3 regions of the Rahnella inusitata genome follow, and region 1 is predicted to be linked to each of the others. Evidence: predicted binding sites of a transcription regulator. Region 1 holds the regulator's gene; each other region holds the start of a gene.

Region 1 (6,034 bases):
GAGGCGATTACACGCACAATATCCAGCATATTTGTGAGGTCACAAAACAACCAATCTGCCGTATTACCAGACGCGGGCAGCGATATCCACCACCAGTTTCAGTTTTTCCCACTGCTGCACTTCGGTGAGGCTGTTGCCCTCTTCCGTCGAGGCAAAACCACACTGCGGGCTGAGGCAAATCTGATTGATATCCAGATATTGCGCCGCTTCCGCCAGACGCGTTTCGACGGTTTTGGCCAGTTCCAGTTCGCCGGACTTAGTGGTGATTAACCCCAGAACCACCTGCTGATGGCCTTTTTTGATAAAGCGCAGCGGTTCGAAACCACCGGAACGCTCATTGTCATACTCAAGGAAGAAGGCATCGATATTTACACCGCCAAACAGGATCTCAGCCACCGGCTCGTAGCCACCTTCTGAAATCCAGGTCGAGCGGAAGTTACCGCGACACACGTGCAAACCAATCACCAGATCGTCCGGTTTACCGGCAATGGCTTTGTTCAGCACGTCAGCGTAAGTACGTGCTAACTCTTCAGGAGAATCGCCACGCTCGCGGATTTGCTGCTTCTGATCTTCCGAGCACAGATACGCCCAGACGGTATCGTCGAGTTGCAGATAACGGCAACCGGCGTCGTAAAACGCTTTAATCGCGTCGCGGTAAACCTGTGCCAAATCGTCGAAATAGTCTTTCAGATCCGGATACACCTCTTTACTGATGGCGTTACGGCCACCGCGGAAATGCATTACGCTCGGGCTTGGAATGGTCATTTTGGGCACTGCGCTGCCGCAGATGCTTTTCAGGAAACGAAAATCTTCCAGCATCGGATGTGAACCAAAGCCGAGTTTGCCTGTGACTTTAATGCTGCGCGCTTTGGTCTGTACGCCGTTGAACTGAATCCCCTGGACTGCGTCGTAACCTTCCACACCGTTCAGCCCTTCGAAAAAATCGAAGTGCCACCACGCGCGGCGGAACTCACCGTCAGTGACCACCTGCAGACCGGCTTCGCGTTGTAAATCCACCACGCGGCGGATTTCGGTATCTTCAACGGCGCGCAGTTGCCCGGCATCAATCTCACCGGCCTGAAACTGCTTACGGGCTTCTTTGATAGCCGCCGGGCGAAGGAAACTGCCGACCACGTCAGCACGGAACGGAGGGGTGGTACGTTGCATGAAAGACTCCTTAATGGCACCCCGTCGCAGACGAAATGCAAATGATTTACAGGGTAAATAATTACGCCGCGTTACATTTAGACTTCTAGATGTCTAAATGGCTTTAAGGCCATACTGTCATGCCGGTTACTCACCCACAACAGAGGAATTTTCATGGGAGGTGAAATAAATTCATGATCAAATGCGGAGAGTTCATGAAGCAGCAAGCAAAAAAAGCCCGTCATGTAGAAATGACGGGCTCAATAGAAAACAGCAAATTACGGTTTCACTGAAATTTTAGAGGTGTTATCGGAAGGAACAATCAGTCTCGGTGCCAGCGTAAACATAAAGCGCGTGCCGACGCCGACTTCGCTCATCACCTCAAGCCGGGCGTTGTGGTGGCTGAGCGCATGTTTGACGATCGCCAGCCCCAGACCGCTGCCGCCGGTCTGACGGGAACGGGCTTTGTCGACGCGATAAAACCGTTCGGTCAGGCGCGGCAAGTGCTGAGGCGCAATCCCCGGCCCATTATCGCTAATCTGGAACTGCGCACCCTGTGGCGTTTGCTGCCAGCTGACCTCTATTCTGGTGCCCGGCGGCGTATGGTTCACCGCGTTATACACCAGATTCGACACCGCACTGCGTAGCTGATCCTCATTGCCGAAGACCTTCAGCTTGTCGTTTACGCGGAACACCACTTCGTGCTGACCGCCGCTCAGCGTCTGTACTTCGCGCTCCAGCATTCCGAGCATCACCGGAATATCGACTTTTTCGTGCAAATCCATATTGGCGGAGGCTTCGATTTTTGACAGCGTCAGGAGCTGCTTGACCAGCCCGTCCATGCGTCGCGTTTGCTCTTGCATGGTATCGAGCGCCTTAGTGCGAAACGGCTCTTCCAGCTTGGCGTCTTCCATCATTTCCAGATAGCCCTGCAAAACGGTCAGCGGGGTGCGAAGTTCATGGCTGACGTTGGCGAAGAAGTTACGTCGCGCACCTTCCAGCTGGCGCATTTGCGTGACGTCACGCGCCACCATCAGTAACTGCCCCTCGGAATAAGGCATCACGCGAAATTCGACGTAATGTTCATTATTGAGCTGGAGATTTAGGGCGCGGCTAAAATCACGCGCCTGGATCCAGACGCGAAATTCCGGATAGCGCAGCAGGTTGAAGATGTGTTGCCCGTTATCTTCCGGCCAGCGGAAGCCGAGCAGTTCCTGGGCCAGACCGTTGCACCAGAAAATATTGCCCTCTTCGGTGGTCAGCACCACCGCATCCGGCAAGGATTCTGCACCGCTGCGAAAACGTTTAATGAGTTGCCCTAATTCACGGCGGCGACGCCGGTTGCGCATCTGCATCTGGTTCAGCCCGTAGAACAACGGCTCCCAGCTCCAGCGACCATTTGGCGGGGTGATGCTGCGGTCAAGCCACAGCCAGTGTGAGAGTTTAAGCTGGTTATAATAGTTCCAGCCCAGCGCCGCCAGCAGCGACGCAAAGAGAAGCCAGCCAAAATGGCCGACAAAAATACCGAGAATGATCGCTGGCAGGCAAAACAGAAAAAATTCGCCGGCCAGCCGTTTCCATGACAAACGTTCTAACACACAGATTCTCCGCTGTGGGGACTAATAACGCGTTGAGAAACGATATCCCGTGCCACGGACAGTCTGGATCATTCTGTCATGTCCACTGGTTTCCAGCGCTTTGCGTAAACGACGAATATGCACGTCCACGGTTCGATCTTCCACATAAACGTTAGTGCCCCAGACGTTATTCAGCAACTGCTCGCGGCTGTAAACACGTTCCGAGTGGGTCATAAAGAAGTGCAGTAATTTGAATTCGGTCGGCCCCATGTCGAGCGCCTGCTCATTGGCCATCACCCGGTGGGAGGAAGGATCAAGTGTCAGACCCTGCATGTCGATCACCTCTTCCACCGCCATCGGCGAAATACGGCGCATCACAGCTTTTATACGGGCAACCAGTTCTTTGGGAGAGAACGGTTTAGTGATGTAATCATCGGCACCCACTTCGAGGCCACGCACCCGGTCTTCTTCTTCACCGCGTGCGGTCAGCATCATCACCGGAATTTCGCGGGTCAGGGCTTCACGTTTCAGATGCTTGATAAACTGGATCCCGGAACCGCCCGGTAACATCCAGTCAAGCAGGATAAGCTCAGGATAAGGCTCGACCAGTTGGCCAATCGCGGAATCAAAATCTTCAGCTTCTACTGCCTGATAGCCATTTTGTTCCAGTACAAAACACACCATTTCACGGATTGGAGCTTCGTCTTCAACCACCAATATACGTCTAGCCATCGTAGGTCCTGCCAATAGGTTAGCGATCTTTTATTTGATTGCGGGCGCCATTATGCGTCAGTTTTGTGACAGATTTATGAATAGAAAGGATGGTCTATTACACCGCACTTTGACAGCCATCTTGCTGAAATGCGCCTGATTTTTCTGGGGACATCGTCCCCCGACGGCGTTTATACTTTGCGCCATTGTTACCGTGCAGCGAATCACCGGGAGTTTCATGCGCCTGATCCACACTTCAGACTGGCACCTTGGCCAGTATTTCTTTACCAAAAGCCGCGCCGCCGAGCATCAGGCTTTTCTGCGCTGGCTGACGGAACAGGTGGAAATTCATCAGGCAGATGCCGTGATTGTGGCGGGCGATATTTTCGATACCGGCTCGCCACCGAGCTATGCGCGGGAACTGTATAACCGCTTCGTGGTGGAATTACAACACACCGGCTGCCAGCTGGTAGTGCTGGCCGGCAACCACGACTCTGTCGCCACGCTCAATGAATCTAAGGAACTGCTTTCCTGCCTCAATACCCGCGTGATCGCTACCGTCGGTGAAGACTTGTCTGAGCAGGTTCTGGAATTAAATCATCGGGATGGCTCGCCCGGCGCAGTGCTGTGTGCGATCCCGTTCTTACGCCCGCGCGATTTGATAGCCAGTCAGGCTGGTCAGTCCGGCAGCGACAAGCAGCTGGCATTGCAAGAAGCCATCGCCGCCCATTATGACGCTTTATATAAAGCGGCACAGGCGAAGCGTGACCAGCTCGGCGTTCCGCTGCCCATCATCGCCACCGGCCATCTGACCACCGTCGGCGTCAGCACCTCGGATTCGGTACGTGACATTTATATAGGCACCCTCGACGCCTTTCCGGCACAGGCCTTTCCGCCGGTCGATTACGTTGCACTCGGGCATATTCATCGCGCCCAGTGCGTGGCGAAAACCCACCACATCCGCTACAGCGGCTCGCCGATTGCGCTGAGTTTTGACGAACTCGGCAAAGCCAAAAGCGTGTTTTTGCTCGATTTTACGGGTGCAACGCTTAACAGCATCGACACGCTGGAAATTCCGGTATTTCAGCCGATGCAGATGATCAAAGGCTCGCTGGCCGAAATAGAAAAACAACTGATGCAGTTTACCGACGGCGATGCCACAAAACCGGTCTGGCTTGATATTGAAGTCGCGACGCAGGATTACCTCAGCGACATTCAGCGGCGGATCCAGACGCTGACCGCCGAACTGCCGGTGGAAGTCGTGCTGCTGCGCCGCAGTAAAGAACAGCGCATTAACAGCATTGAACAACAGGAAAAAGAAACCCTCAGCGAGCTGAGCGTGAGCGATGTCTTCGAGCGGCGGCTGTCGCTCGAAGCGGACGCCGACGAACAGCGTCAGGCGCGGATGCGCACGCTGTTCGCGCAGGTGGTCGATGAGGTCACCAGCGGCCATCACGCAGAGGACGCCGCACAATGAAAATTCTCAGCCTGCGTTTAAAAAATCTAAACTCGCTGCAAGGCGAATGGAAAATCGACTTCACCGCTGAGCCTTTTGCCAGCAACGGATTATTCGCCATCACCGGCCCGACCGGCGCGGGGAAAACCACCCTGCTCGATGCCATTTGTCTCGCACTGTATCATCAGACGCCGCGCCTCAACGTCACACCCAGCCAGAATGAACTGATGACCCGCCACACCGCCGAATCGCTGGCCGAAGTGGAGTTCGAGGTCAAAGGCATTGGCTACCGTGCCTTCTGGAGCCAGCGCCGGGCGAAGAACTCGCCGGACGGCAATTTACAGGCGCCGAAAGTCGAGCTGGCATTGCTGGCGGACGGCAAAATTCTGGCGGATAAAGTCCGCGATAAACTTGACGCTATTGCAGAACTGACCGGCCTGGATTTTGGCCGTTTCACCAAATCGATGATGCTGTCGCAGGGGCAGTTTGCGGCCTTTCTCAATGCCGACGCCAACGATCGCGCCGAACTGCTGGAAGAACTGACCGGCACGGAAATCTACGGCCAGCTGTCTGAGCGCGTATTCGAACAACATAAAGAGGCGCGCGTGGCGCTCGACGGTTTGCATCAGCGCATGGCCGGTATCGAACTGCTCAGTGAAGAACAGCGTCTGGCGCTGGAAATGCAGCTTAAAGAACTGAACGCGCAGGAAATCAGCCTCAGTCAGCAGGCGCAGCAGCGTCAGCAGGATCTTAACTGGCTGCAACAGTGGCAGCAGGTGCAGCAAAAGCATCAGCAATCGGTGCAACAGCTGGCCGCGACGGAGCAGGAAATGGCGCAGGCTGCGCCGCAGTTACAGCAACTGGCGCGCAGCGAACCGGCGGAAAAACTCCGTTCACGACTGAACGATCGCCAGCGATGCGAGCAGGAAACGCTAAGCCTGCAACAGCAGACCGCAGAGCTGATTCACCAGCAGGAACAGCAACTGGCGCAGATGACGCCGCTGAAACAGGCCGCAGAACTGGCGCAGAGTGAGCGCCAGAAACAGGCCGAAGAACAGCGCCAGCAGCAGACGCTGATTGAAGAACAGATCCTGCCACTGGATAACAGCATCGCCCAGTGGCAGAAATCGCAAAACGACACCCG
Region 2 (6,034 bases), 1.1 Mb from region 1:
GTGGCGGCCTGCTATATGTCTTCGCCGATCAGAATGCCGGTTTTACCGACAGCGACGGCATGAAGATCATTCAGCTGCCACACGTTGAAGAAATCGTCGCACCGATTTTCTACACCGTTCCGCTCCAGCTGCTGTCCTACTATGTCGCGCTGATCAAAGGCACCGACGTAGACCAGCCGCGTAACCTTGCGAAGTCTGTGACGGTAGAATAAGTCTTTAAGATTTGTGCTTCTGAGCGCCCCCCGTGGGCGCTTTTTTATTTCTGCGACGCAACAAGGTATAGTCCGCCTTTTACAGAGGTTCTCTGCGCAATGCCGATCCCTTCTTCCATACGGATTAACAAATACATCAGCGACAGCGGCATGTGTTCGCGGCGTGATGCTGACCGTTATGTCGAAAACGGGCGGGTATTGATTAACGATTTGCAGGCCGAATTTGGCGCTCAGGTCTTTGACGGCGATGTAGTGAAGGTGGATGGCCAGCTCATAGGGCAACGAGATGAAACCGGTCTGGTGCTGCTCGTGCTGAACAAGCCGGTAGGCATTATTACCTCGATGGACGAAAGTCTGCCGGATAACATCGGAACACTGATTCATCACAGCAAACGTATCTTTCCGGTCGGGCGTCTGGATAAGGATTCGCAGGGACTGATTTTACTGACCAACCACGGCGACATGGTGAACAAAATTCTGCGCGCCGGTAACGATCATGAAAAAGAGTACGTGGTGACCGTCAACAAGCCGGTGACCGACGCATTCATTCTCGGCCTGAGCACTGGCGTTCCGATGCTGGGCACCGTGACCAAAGCCTGCAAAGTGGTGAAAGAATCGGAATATATTTTTCGTATTACGCTGGTGCAGGGCCTTAACCGTCAGATCCGCCGCATGTCGAAGTATTTTGGTTTTGAGGTGACCCGTCTTGAACGCGTGCGCATTATGAATATTCATCTGGAAGGGCTGCCGTTGGGGGAATCACGGGAATTGACCGGTGATGAAGAGAAAGAGTTATTGCGGCGTATTCAACACTCGGTTTCCGACGAAACACTGCCGTAAGCGGTCATTTCTCCACCAGGGCACGCCTCAAAACCCCTCAGTTTTGCCGTATTGCCTGAATTATGACCATTGTCATAAAACTGTCATATAACGTACATTTTACTGTCACCAAACTGTCCTATTTTCCTCCTGTGCCTAACACTTTAATTAACGTCGACATTAGTCGGGAAGTTTAAAACCACCAGGAGTGGAACATGAAATTGATGCGTAACACCGTCGCCGGTCTTGTAGCAGCGACTTTTTCCCTCACAGCAATGTCTGCTTTCGCTGCCTCTAACCTGACTGGCGCTGGCGGTACCTTCCCTGCACCTGTTTACGCGAAGTGGGCAGATGCTTATCAGAAAGAAACCGGTAATCAGGTTAACTATCAGGGCATCGGTTCTTCCGGCGGCGTGAAACAAATCATCGCCAAAACCGTTGATTTCGGTGCGTCCGACGCCCCGATGAAAGAAGAAGATCTGACCAAAAACGGCCTGTTCCAGTTCCCTACCGTGATCGGTGGCGTGGTACTGGCGGTTAACATCCCTGGCATCAAATCCGGTCAGCTGACTCTGGACGGTGCAACGCTGGGTGATATTTACCTCGGCAAAATCAAAAAGTGGAACGACGCGGCGATCACTAAGCTGAACCCTGGCGTGAAACTGCCAGACACTAACATCGCGGTGGTACGCCGTGCTGATGGTTCCGGTACCTCTTTCGTGTTCACCAGCTATCTGGCGAAAGTGAACAACGAGTGGAAAGAGAAAATCGGTTCTGGTTCTACCGTTAACTGGCCTACCGGTCTGGGCGGTAAAGGTAACGACGGCGTGGCGGCATTCGTGCAGCGTCTGCCAGGTTCTATCGGCTACGTAGAATACGCTTACGCGAAACAAAACAACCTGGCTTACACCAAACTGGTGGATGCCGACGGTAAAGCCATTACCCCGACTGAAGAATCTTTCAGCGCAGCGGCCAAAGGCGCTGACTGGACGAAAACCTTCGCTCAGGACCTGACCAATCAGAAAGGTGACAATGCGTGGCCAATCAGCTCCACCACCTTCATCCTGATTTACAAAGACCAGCAAGATGCAGCTAAAGGCACTGAAGTGCTGAAGTTCTTCGACTGGGCTTACAAAAACGGTAACAAGCTGACGACCGACCTGGATTACGCCGCACTGCCTGATTCTGTGGTTGAACAGATCCGCGCAGCGTGGAAAACCAATGTAAAAGACTCCAGCGGCAAAGCACTGTACTAGGATCTGACCTTCCGTCTGATATAGAGTACAAGTCTTCTGCTTCATTCCCTCTCCGGCCGGGGAGGGAATTAAATCTGAATTAAAAGAGAGTGGTATGGCTGAATACAAGCCGGCTATCAAGGCACCAAGCAAAAACGGTGACATCATCTTCGGCGCGCTGGTCAAACTGGCTGCGCTGATCGTGTTATTAATGCTGGGCGGTATTATCGTCTCGCTGTTTATTGCTTCCTTACCGAGCATTGAAAAGTTCGGTTTATCCTTCCTCTGGAATAAAACCTGGGACGCCCCGAACGAGCAGTTCGGCGCACTGGTGCCGATTTACGGTACCGTCGTCACCTCGATTATCGCCTTGCTGATTGCCGTACCGGTCAGCTTTGGTATCGCGTTATTCCTCACCGAACTGGCTCCGAACTGGCTGAAACGTCCGCTAGGCATTGCCATCGAGCTGCTGGCGGCTATTCCCAGCATAGTTTACGGCATGTGGGGTTTATTCGTTTTTGCACCGCTGTTTGCCCAATACTTCCAGACGCCAGTCGGTGACGTACTTTCCGGCATCCCGATTGTTGGCGCCCTGTTCGCCGGTCCCGGATTTGGTATCGGTATTCTGGCTGCGGGTGTGATCCTCGCTATCATGATCATCCCTTACATCGCCTCGGTAATGCGCGACGTGTTCGAGCAAACGCCGGTGATGATGAAAGAGTCCGCTTACGGCATCGGTTGTACGACGTGGGAAGTGATTTGGCGCATCGTGTTGCCGTTCACTAAAAACGGCGTGATTGGCGGTGTGATGTTAGGGCTGGGGCGCGCATTGGGTGAAACCATGGCGGTGACCTTTATCATCGGCAACACCTACCAGCTCGACAGCGTCTCGCTGTATATGCCGGGCAACAGTATTACCTCGGCGCTGGCTAACGAATTCGCCGAAGCCGAAGCCGGTCTGCATACCGCCGCGCTGATGGAACTGGGCCTGATTCTGTTCGTGATTACTTTTATCGTTCTGGCGCTGTCGAAAGTGATGATTCTGCGTCTGGCTAAGAAAGAGGGCCGTTAAGATGACGACACTCGAAATGCAAAGCACCCCTGAACTGCTGGAGTCGCGCCGCAAACGTCAGGCATGGCGTCGGCAGAAAAACCGTCTGGCGCTGCTGGTCTCTATGATGACGATGGCGTTCGGTTTGTTCTGGCTGGTGTGGATCCTGTTCACCACCGTGGTGAAAGGCGTCGACGGAATGTCGCTGGCGCTGTTCACTGAAAATACCCCGCCACCGAATACGGCGGGCGGCGGTCTGGCGAATGCCATCGCGGGCAGCGGATTACTGATTTTGTGGGCGACCGTGATCGGTACGCCACTGGGCGTGATGGCGGGGATTTATCTGGCAGAATATGGCCGCAAATCCTGGCTGGCGGAGTTCATTCGTTTCATCAATGACATTCTGCTTTCCGCGCCTTCCATCGTCGTTGGCCTGTTCGTGTACACCATTATGGTAGCGAAAATGGGGCATTTCTCCGGCTGGGCGGGCGTTCTGGCGCTGGCGCTGCTGCAAATCCCTATCGTTATCCGCACCACCGAAAACATGCTCAAACTGGTGCCGGACAGCCTGCGTGAAGCGGCTTACGCACTGGGTACGCCAAAATGGAAGATGATTTCCGCCATCACGCTCAAAGCGTCGGTGTCCGGCATCATCACCGGTATCCTGCTGGCGATTGCCCGTATTGCCGGTGAAACCGCGCCACTGCTGTTCACGTCTCTCTCCAATCAGTTCTGGAGCACCGACATGATGCAGCCGATTGCCAACCTGCCGGTGACCATCTTCAAGTTTGCGATGAGCCCGTTTGGCGAATGGCAACAACTGGCGTGGGCGGGCGTGCTGCTGATTACATTGTGCGTGCTGCTGCTGAATATTCTGGCGCGTGTGATTTTCGCGCAGAAAAAACAATAATTCATGATGGATGGCAGGCGATAACGGCTGCCGTCACTGTTTTCCCGGCGTCGCGATGCGGCGCGCGAATAAGAGAGATGTCTGAGAATGACTGACGCATCCAACAGCAAGATTCAGGTTCGCGATCTGAACTTTTATTACGGCAAATTCCACGCGCTGAAAAATATCTCCCTGGATATTGCCAAGAACGAAGTGACTGCATTTATCGGCCCGTCGGGCTGTGGAAAATCCACACTGCTGCGCACGTTCAACAAAATGTATCAGCTGTATCCTGAGCAGCACGCGGAAGGCGAAATCCTGCTCGATGGCGAAAATATTCTGGTCGATAAGCAAGATATCGCCCTGCTGCGCGCCAAAGTCGGCATGGTGTTCCAGAAGCCAACGCCGTTCCCGATGTCGATTTACGACAACATCGCATTTGGCGTGCGTCTGTTTGAGAAGCTTTCCCGTAACGATATGGATGAGCGCGTGCAGTGGGCGCTGACCAAAGCGGCGCTGTGGAATGAATCCAAAGACAAATTGCATCAGAGCGGTTACAGCCTCTCAGGCGGTCAGCAACAGCGTTTGTGTATCGCGCGCGGTATCGCGATCCGCCCTGACGTGCTGCTGCTCGACGAACCCTGCTCGGCGCTGGATCCGATTTCCACTGGCCGTATCGAAGAGCTGATCACCGAACTGAAATCCGATTACACGGTAGTGATTGTGACGCACAACATGCAGCAGGCTGCGCGTTGTTCAGACCGCACTGCGTTTATGTATCTGGGCGAACTGATCGAATACAGCGACACCGATTCGCTGTTCACTTCGCCAGCGCGTAAACAGACTGAAGATTACATTACTGGCCGCTACGGTTGAGGTAAGAAAAATGGATAACCTGAACTTAAACAAACATATTTCCGGCCAGTTCAACGCAGAGCTTGAGCACATCCGCACCCAGGTGCTTGTGATGGGCGGTCTGGTTGAACAGCAACTGACGGACGCTATCACCGCGATGCACAATCAGGACGCGGAGCTGGCGCAGCAGGTCATCAAAGGCGATGACAAAGTGAACATGATGGAAGTGGCGATCGACGAGGCCTGCGTACGCATCATTGCCAAGCGCCAGCCGACTGCCAGCGACCTGCGTTTAGTCATGGCGATCATTAAAACCATTTCCGAGCTGGAGCGTATCGGCGACGTGGCGGATAAAATCTGCCGTACCGCGCTGGAGAAATTCTCGCATCTGCATCAGCCGTTGCTGGTCAGCCTGGAGTCACTGGGCCGTCACACCGTGCAGATGCTGCATGACGTACTGGATGCCTTCGCACGCATGGATCTCGACGAAGCGGTGCGGATTTACCGTGAAGACAAGAAAGTGGATCAGGAATATGAAGGCATCGTGCGCCAGCTGATGACCTACATGATGGAAGATCCGCGCACCATTCCAAGCGTTCTGACTGCGCTGTTCTGCGCCCGTTCTATCGAGCGTATCGGCGACCGTTGTCAGAACATTTGCGAATTCATCTTCTACTTCGTGAAAGGTCAGGATTTCCGTCACGTTGGCGGCGATGCATTAGATAAGTTGCTGACAGACAGCAAAGAAAAGAAAGAGTGATCTGTCCTTCATCATTCGCCTTTCTGCAACGCGAATTATTGAGTGCAACGTCAGCGAAACGCTAAAAACAAAAAAGGCCTCACACGAGGCCTTTTTGCTGTCCGATCAGCGGTTATTTCATCACATACCGCAGTGCTACCACCACCGCCAGCTGGCGATAATGCGCGACCTGCAAATCCACTTCGTCAGGATTTTCAAACAATGCGCCGAAGG
Region 3 (6,034 bases), 940 kb from region 1:
TCATACGTTCCGAAAGTGATCTTCAGGGAGGCGTTTGCCTCCCTGTTTTTTTTTAGATTTCGGACTGACTTGTTCACCTGAGCGAATCCACTATGAGCACTATGACTCCCTGCACTCCGACGACGCCCACCCGCGCCTGGCTCGAAAGCCTGCGTCCCAAAACGCTGCCATTGGCTTTTGCCTCCATCGTCATGGGTTCTGCCATTGCCAGCCTGCAAGGCGTTTTCCATCCGCTGACTGCCCTGCTGGCGTTGCTCACCGCCGGGTGTTTGCAAATCCTGTCGAATCTGGCCAATGATTATGGCGATGCCGAAAAAGGCAGCGATACGCCGGATCGCGTCGGGCCGTTGCGCGGAATGCAAAAAGGGATGATTACGGCCGCACAGATGAAACGCGCCATTATGCTGACTATCGCGCTGACCATTGTTTGCGGCATCGCGCTTATTGCCGTGGCGTGTCATAAGCCGAGCGACGTGGTCGGTTTCCTGATCCTCGGTTTACTGTCGATTGGCGCGGCGATCACCTACACCGTCGGCACCCGCCCTTACGGTTATATGGGGCTCGGGGATATTTCGGTACTGATTTTCTTCGGCTGGATTAGCGTAGCGGGGACATTCTATTTGCAGGCCGGTCATTTCGACTGGATAGTCATGTTACCGGCGACGGCGACCGGTTTGCTGGCGACCGCGGTGCTTAACATCAACAATTTGCGCGATATCGAAACCGACAGTGCCAACGGCAAAAATACGCTGGCTGTGCGCCTCGGGCCGGTAAACGCCCGCCGTTATCACGCCACCATTCTCAGTGCAGCTGCGCTGTGTCTGGCGATATTCTCCGCCGTTCATCTGCACCACTGGACCGGCTGGCTGTTCCTTCTGGCACTGCCGATGCTGGCGGTTCACATCAAACGCGTAAATCATGCCAAAACGTCGCTGGAAGTGCGCCCTCTGCTGGAGCACATGGTAAAAGCCGCGTTACTGACTAACGTCTTGTTTGCAGCCGGTCTGTTACTCAATTGATGGAAAGTGGCCGGGCGTGCGCTAATCGCGCTGCTTTTCACATTTAACAATTGATGATTTTGCCAACATCCGCTGTAAAGGGATATACTGAACACTCATGCAGCAACCAGATGAAATCCTATGAAATACGATACTTCCGAACTTTGCGATATCTACCATGAAGAAGTGAATGTTGTCGAACCCCTGTTCTCCAACTTTGGTGGACGTACTTCATTTGGCGGGCAAATCACGACAGTGAAGTGTTTCGAAGACAATGGCTTGCTTTATGACCTGCTGGAAGAGAATGGCCGTGGCCGTGTGCTGGTGGTCGATGGTGGGGGATCTGTTCGTCGTGCGTTGCTCGATGCCGGTCTGGCACGTCAGGCACTGCAAAACGAATGGGAAGGCATTTTGATTTACGGTGCGGTTCGTCAGGTGGACGATTTGGAAGAGCTCGATATTGGCATCCAGGCGATGGCAGCGATTCCGGCTGGCGCAGGCAGTGAAGGGATCGGCGAAAGCGACATTCGTGTCAATTTCGGCGGCGTGACCTTCTTCTCCGGTGACCATCTGTATGCCGATAACACCGGTATCATCCTTTCAGAAGACCCGCTCGATATCGAATAACCTTCGCTTTCAGCAACAAAAAAGGACGCCCTGGCGTCCTTTTTTATGCTTATACATCAAGCACTGCGGCGGAAGTCCTCAGACTTCTTCCATTTTTCCCAACAGCGCACGCAGACGATCCTGCCACACGTGTTGTTCTTCTTTCAGTTGCGCATTTTCACGCACCAGCGACTCGTGATTACCACTCGCCTGCTGAACTTCATGAGACAGACTGTTGTTCTGCTCTTTCAGTTCTTCGATTTCCATCTGCAACAGAGTAATGGTATCGATCGCTTGCTGAACTTTAGCTTCTAGTTTCTCAAATACTTCAAATGACATTTTTCGGTCCCCTTATGTTCGCAAGGCGCACATCTTATGTTCTGCCGCATCGTCCGGACACGGCTCAAAAATTCCTGCACTCCATCGATTTTTATAACAAATTCAAACCAGAAAAACGTCTGAACCCTTCAAAACCGGCGGGTGTCTTAACGGTTGATTGTATGTAGCCAGCCTTGCCCTGTCTAGCAAGAACCCCTCTCTGCACGCAGTCTGTTGCAATTTTATCGGGCTGGGTATCAGGAAATGCTTAAAAAGCAGAGGCACTCACCAGAAATGTCACGGAATACCGAATACCCTGAGCGCCGCCCTGACATGCGTGTTCAGGGAAAATACCTTCGCTAAGATACTACGGCGTGGACTTTTCGCCGGTCAGCATGACCTTTGAACACGCGAAATCGCTCATTTTTATGACACAACACACAAAATTTGATTTCGCTATTTCTCGTTTATGCTCGTTAACGATAAATTCACATTACGTTCTCATTTAGTGATGAACGGCAAAATCCGATTACGTTCACGTACGCATAACAGAAAAACTATAACTAACCATTAACATCATCCTTAGCAGGATCCAACTATGAGCCAAACCATGAGTTCCACATTAAAAGGTCAGTGCATCGCTGAGTTTCTGGGTACCGGGCTTATCATTTTCTTTGGTGCGGGTTGTGTCGCAGCAATGAAACTGGCCGGTGCTACCTTTGGCCAGTGGGAAATTAGCATCATCTGGGGTCTGGGTGTGGCAATGGCCATCTACCTGACCGCCGCTATCTCAGGCGCCCACCTGAATCCGGCGGTGACCGTCGCGCTTTGTTTGTTTGCAAACTTTGAAGGACGCAAAGTTCTGCCTTACATCGTGGCGCAGGTCGCCGGTGCCTTCTGCGCTGCTGCGCTGGTCTACGGTCTCTATTACAACTTGTTCTTCGATTTCGAGCAAAGCCACAACATGGTGCGCGGCAGTGTCGAAAGTCTGGATCTGGCCGGTATCTTCTCGACCTATCCAAACCCACACATCAGCGTGTTGCAGGCCTTCCTGGTTGAAACCGTGATCACCGCCATTCTGATGGCCCTGATCCTCGGCCTGACCGACGACGGCAATGGTATTCCACGCGGCCCGCTGGCTCCGTTACTGATCGGTATTCTGATCGCGGTAATCGGTGCCTCCATGGGGCCCCTCACCGGCTTCGCACTGAACCCGGCGCGTGACTTCGGCCCGAAAGTGTTCGCTTACTTCGCAGGCTGGGGCAAAGTGGCCTTCACCGGCGCACGTGATATCCCTTACTTCCTGGTACCGATTTTTGGCCCGCTGCTCGGCGCTTCTCTGGGTGCCATCGCGTATAAATCGCTGATTGGCCGCCATCTGCCACATCAGATCAATGATATTGCAGAAGAAAAAGCACCTCAGCCATCCAAACAGCGTAAAGCCTGATCGGCTAAACTGTTCCAAAGCTTACTTATTCGCAGGATGAAAATTATGTCAGCAGATACGACTCACGAAAAAAAATACATCGTCGCGCTCGACCAGGGTACGACCAGCTCACGCGCCGTAGTTCTGGATCATGATGCCAACATCGTCAGCGTCTCACAGCGCGAATTCACCCAGATCTACCCAAAATCCGGCTGGGTAGAACACGACCCGATGGAAATCTGGTCATCGCAAAGCTCGGTATTGGTAGAAGTGCTGGCGAAAGCCGACATCAATTCAGATCAGATCGCCGGTATCGGTATTACTAACCAGCGTGAAACCACCATCGTGTGGGAAAAAGAAACCGGCAAGCCGATTTACAACGCGATTGTGTGGCAATGCCGCCGTACTGCTGACATCTGTGAAAAGCTGAAGAAAGACGGGATGGAAGAGTACATCCGTCACAACACCGGCCTGGTGGTTGACCCCTACTTCTCCGGTACCAAACTGAAATGGATCCTCGACCACGTTGAGGGCTCCCGTGAACGCGCTGCCCGCGGCGAGTTGCTGTTCGGCACCGTTGACACCTGGCTGGTATGGAAAATGACTCAGGGACGCGTTCATGTTACCGATTACACCAACGCCTCTCGTACCATGATGTTCAACATCCACAATCTGGAATGGGATGAACGCATGCTGGAAGTGCTGGATATCCCGCGCGCCATGCTGCCGGAAGTCCGTCCTTCATCAGAAATTTACGGCCAGACCAACATTGGTGGTAAAGGCGGTACGCGTATTCCGATCGCCGGTATCGCTGGTGACCAGCAGGCCGCGCTGTATGGCCAGCTGTGCGTTCAACCGGGTATGGCGAAAAATACCTACGGCACCGGCTGCTTCCTGCTGATGAACACCGGTACAGAAGCCGTGACGTCGAAAAATGGCCTGCTGACCACCATCGCCTGCGGTCCGCGTGGCGAAGTGAACTATGCGCTGGAAGGTGCGGTCTTCGTCGGCGGTGCTTCCATCCAGTGGCTGCGCGACGAGCTGAAACTGATCAGCGATGCGACAGACTCCGAATATTTCGCCAGCAAAGTGAAAGACACCAACGGCGTTTACGTGGTGCCAGCCTTCACCGGCCTCGGCGCGCCTTACTGGGATCCGTATGCCCGTGGTGCGATCTTCGGCCTGAGCCGTGGCGCGAACAGCAACCACATCATCCGTGCAACGCTGGAATCCATCGCTTACCAGACTCGCGACGTACTTGATGCGATGCAGGCTGATTCAGGCACCCGCCTGCAATCTCTGCGCGTGGATGGCGGCGCGGTTGCCAACAACTTCCTGATGCAGTTCCAGTCAGACATTCTTGGCACACGCGTTGAGCGCCCTGCCGTCCTGGAAGTCACCGCGTTGGGTTCAGCCTTCCTCGCCGGTCTGGCCGTCGGTTTCTGGAACGATCTGGACGAAGTGCGCAGCAAAGCGACCATCGAACGTGAATTCCGCCCAAGCATTGAAACGACAGAACGTAATGTGCGATACAAAGGCTGGCAGAAAGCCGTTGCCCGCGTGCGCTCATGGGAAGATCACGACGAGTAATCGCCGGGTTTCACTGCAAAAATCCTTCTCTAAAACTCCCCGTCGGGGAGTTTTTTTATGCCTCTTTCCCATTGTGCTAAAATCCCCGCACAGATGAGCCTTTGCCTCACCGACCTCTTTTTTCTTTCTACAGGCTTTCCAATGAAACGTGAATTAGCAATCGAGTTCTCCCGTGTGACCGAAGCGGCTGCGCTTGCCGGTTATAAGTGGCTTGGCCGTGGCGACAAAAACCTCGCCGACAACGCCGCCGTTCAGGCGATGCGCATCATGCTCAACAACGTCGATATCGATGGCACCATCGTGATTGGCGAAGGGGAAATTGATGAAGCGCCAATGCTGTATATCGGCGAAAAAGTGGGAACCGGCAACGGCGATGCGGTGGATATCGCGGTCGATCCGATTGAAGGCACGCGCATGACGGCGATGGGCCAGTCCAACGCACTGGCAGTGCTGGCGGTCGGCGATCAGGGCTCATTCCTCAACGCGCCGGACATGTACATGGAAAAAATCGCCGTCGGTCCGGGCGCCAGAGGCGCGATTAATCTGGATCTGACGCTGGCGGAAAATCTGTCGAACATTGCCAGCGCGCTGAACAAACCGCTGACCGAACTGACCGTCGCCGTACTGGCAAAACCGCGTCACGATGAAGCGATCCGTGAAATGCTCGCCGCCGGTGTACGCGTGTTTGCTTTCCCGGATGGCGATGTCGCCGCAACCATTCTGACCTGTATGCCGGAGAGTGAAGTCGATGTGTTGTACGGCATCGGCGGCGCACCGGAAGGCGTGATTTCAGCCGCGGTGATCCGTGCGCTTGACGGCGACATGCAGGGCCGTTTACTGGCGCGCCATGACGTGAAAGGCGATACACCTGAAAATCGCCGCATGGGCGAAGAAGAGTTAACGCGCTGTAAAGCGATGGGCATCGAAGCCGGCAAAGTGCTTAAGCTCGATGATATGGCGCGCAACGATAACGTTATCTTCTCGGCAACCGGCATCACCAAGGGCGATTTGCTGGAAGGCATCAGCCGTCAGGGCAATATGGCGACCACCGAAACCCTGCTGATCCGTGGTAAATCCCGCACCATCCGCCGTATCC

What was found. Region 1 encodes PhoB, which activates phosphate uptake and scavenging genes when phosphate is short. Its sites were predicted from a motif close to CTGTCATAAAACTGNCNNAT; they were not measured.
Region 2: a site for PhoB is predicted at 1,122-1,141, ahead of pstS (phosphate ABC transporter substrate-binding protein PstS). Genes of this name have one in related genera too.
Region 3: a site for PhoB is predicted at 2,338-2,357, ahead of I2123_RS01195 (MIP/aquaporin family protein). Genes of this name have one in related genera too.

The regions. Positions count from the first base shown of each region.
Region 1 covers NZ_CP065024.1:4,029,898-4,035,931, forward strand. Annotated here, with positions in the region: gene I2123_RS18905 (cobalamin-independent methionine synthase II family protein) at 64-1,167, opposite strand; gene phoR (phosphate regulon sensor histidine kinase PhoR) at 1,425-2,744, opposite strand; gene phoB (phosphate response regulator transcription factor PhoB) at 2,766-3,455, opposite strand; gene sbcD (exonuclease subunit SbcD) at 3,673-4,911, shown strand; gene sbcC (exonuclease subunit SbcC) at 4,908-6,034, shown strand, end outside.
Region 2 covers NZ_CP065024.1:417,788-423,821, forward strand. Annotated here, with positions in the region: gene glmS (glutamine--fructose-6-phosphate transaminase (isomerizing)) at 1-212, shown strand, start outside; gene rluF (23S rRNA pseudouridine(2604) synthase RluF) at 312-1,052, shown strand; gene pstS (phosphate ABC transporter substrate-binding protein PstS) at 1,247-2,287, shown strand; gene pstC (phosphate ABC transporter permease PstC) at 2,382-3,338, shown strand; gene pstA (phosphate ABC transporter permease PstA) at 3,340-4,227, shown strand; gene pstB (phosphate ABC transporter ATP-binding protein PstB) at 4,315-5,082, shown strand; gene phoU (phosphate signaling complex protein PhoU) at 5,093-5,821, shown strand; gene I2123_RS01985 (TetR/AcrR family transcriptional regulator) at 5,934-6,034, opposite strand, start outside.
Region 3 covers NZ_CP065024.1:263,156-269,189, forward strand. Annotated here, with positions in the region: gene I2123_RS01180 (1,4-dihydroxy-2-naphthoate polyprenyltransferase) at 93-1,019, shown strand; gene rraA (ribonuclease E activity regulator RraA) at 1,140-1,625, shown strand; gene zapB (septal ring assembly protein ZapB) at 1,704-1,943, opposite strand; gene I2123_RS01195 (MIP/aquaporin family protein) at 2,521-3,369, shown strand; gene glpK (glycerol kinase GlpK) at 3,415-4,938, shown strand; gene glpX (class II fructose-bisphosphatase) at 5,080-6,034, shown strand, end outside.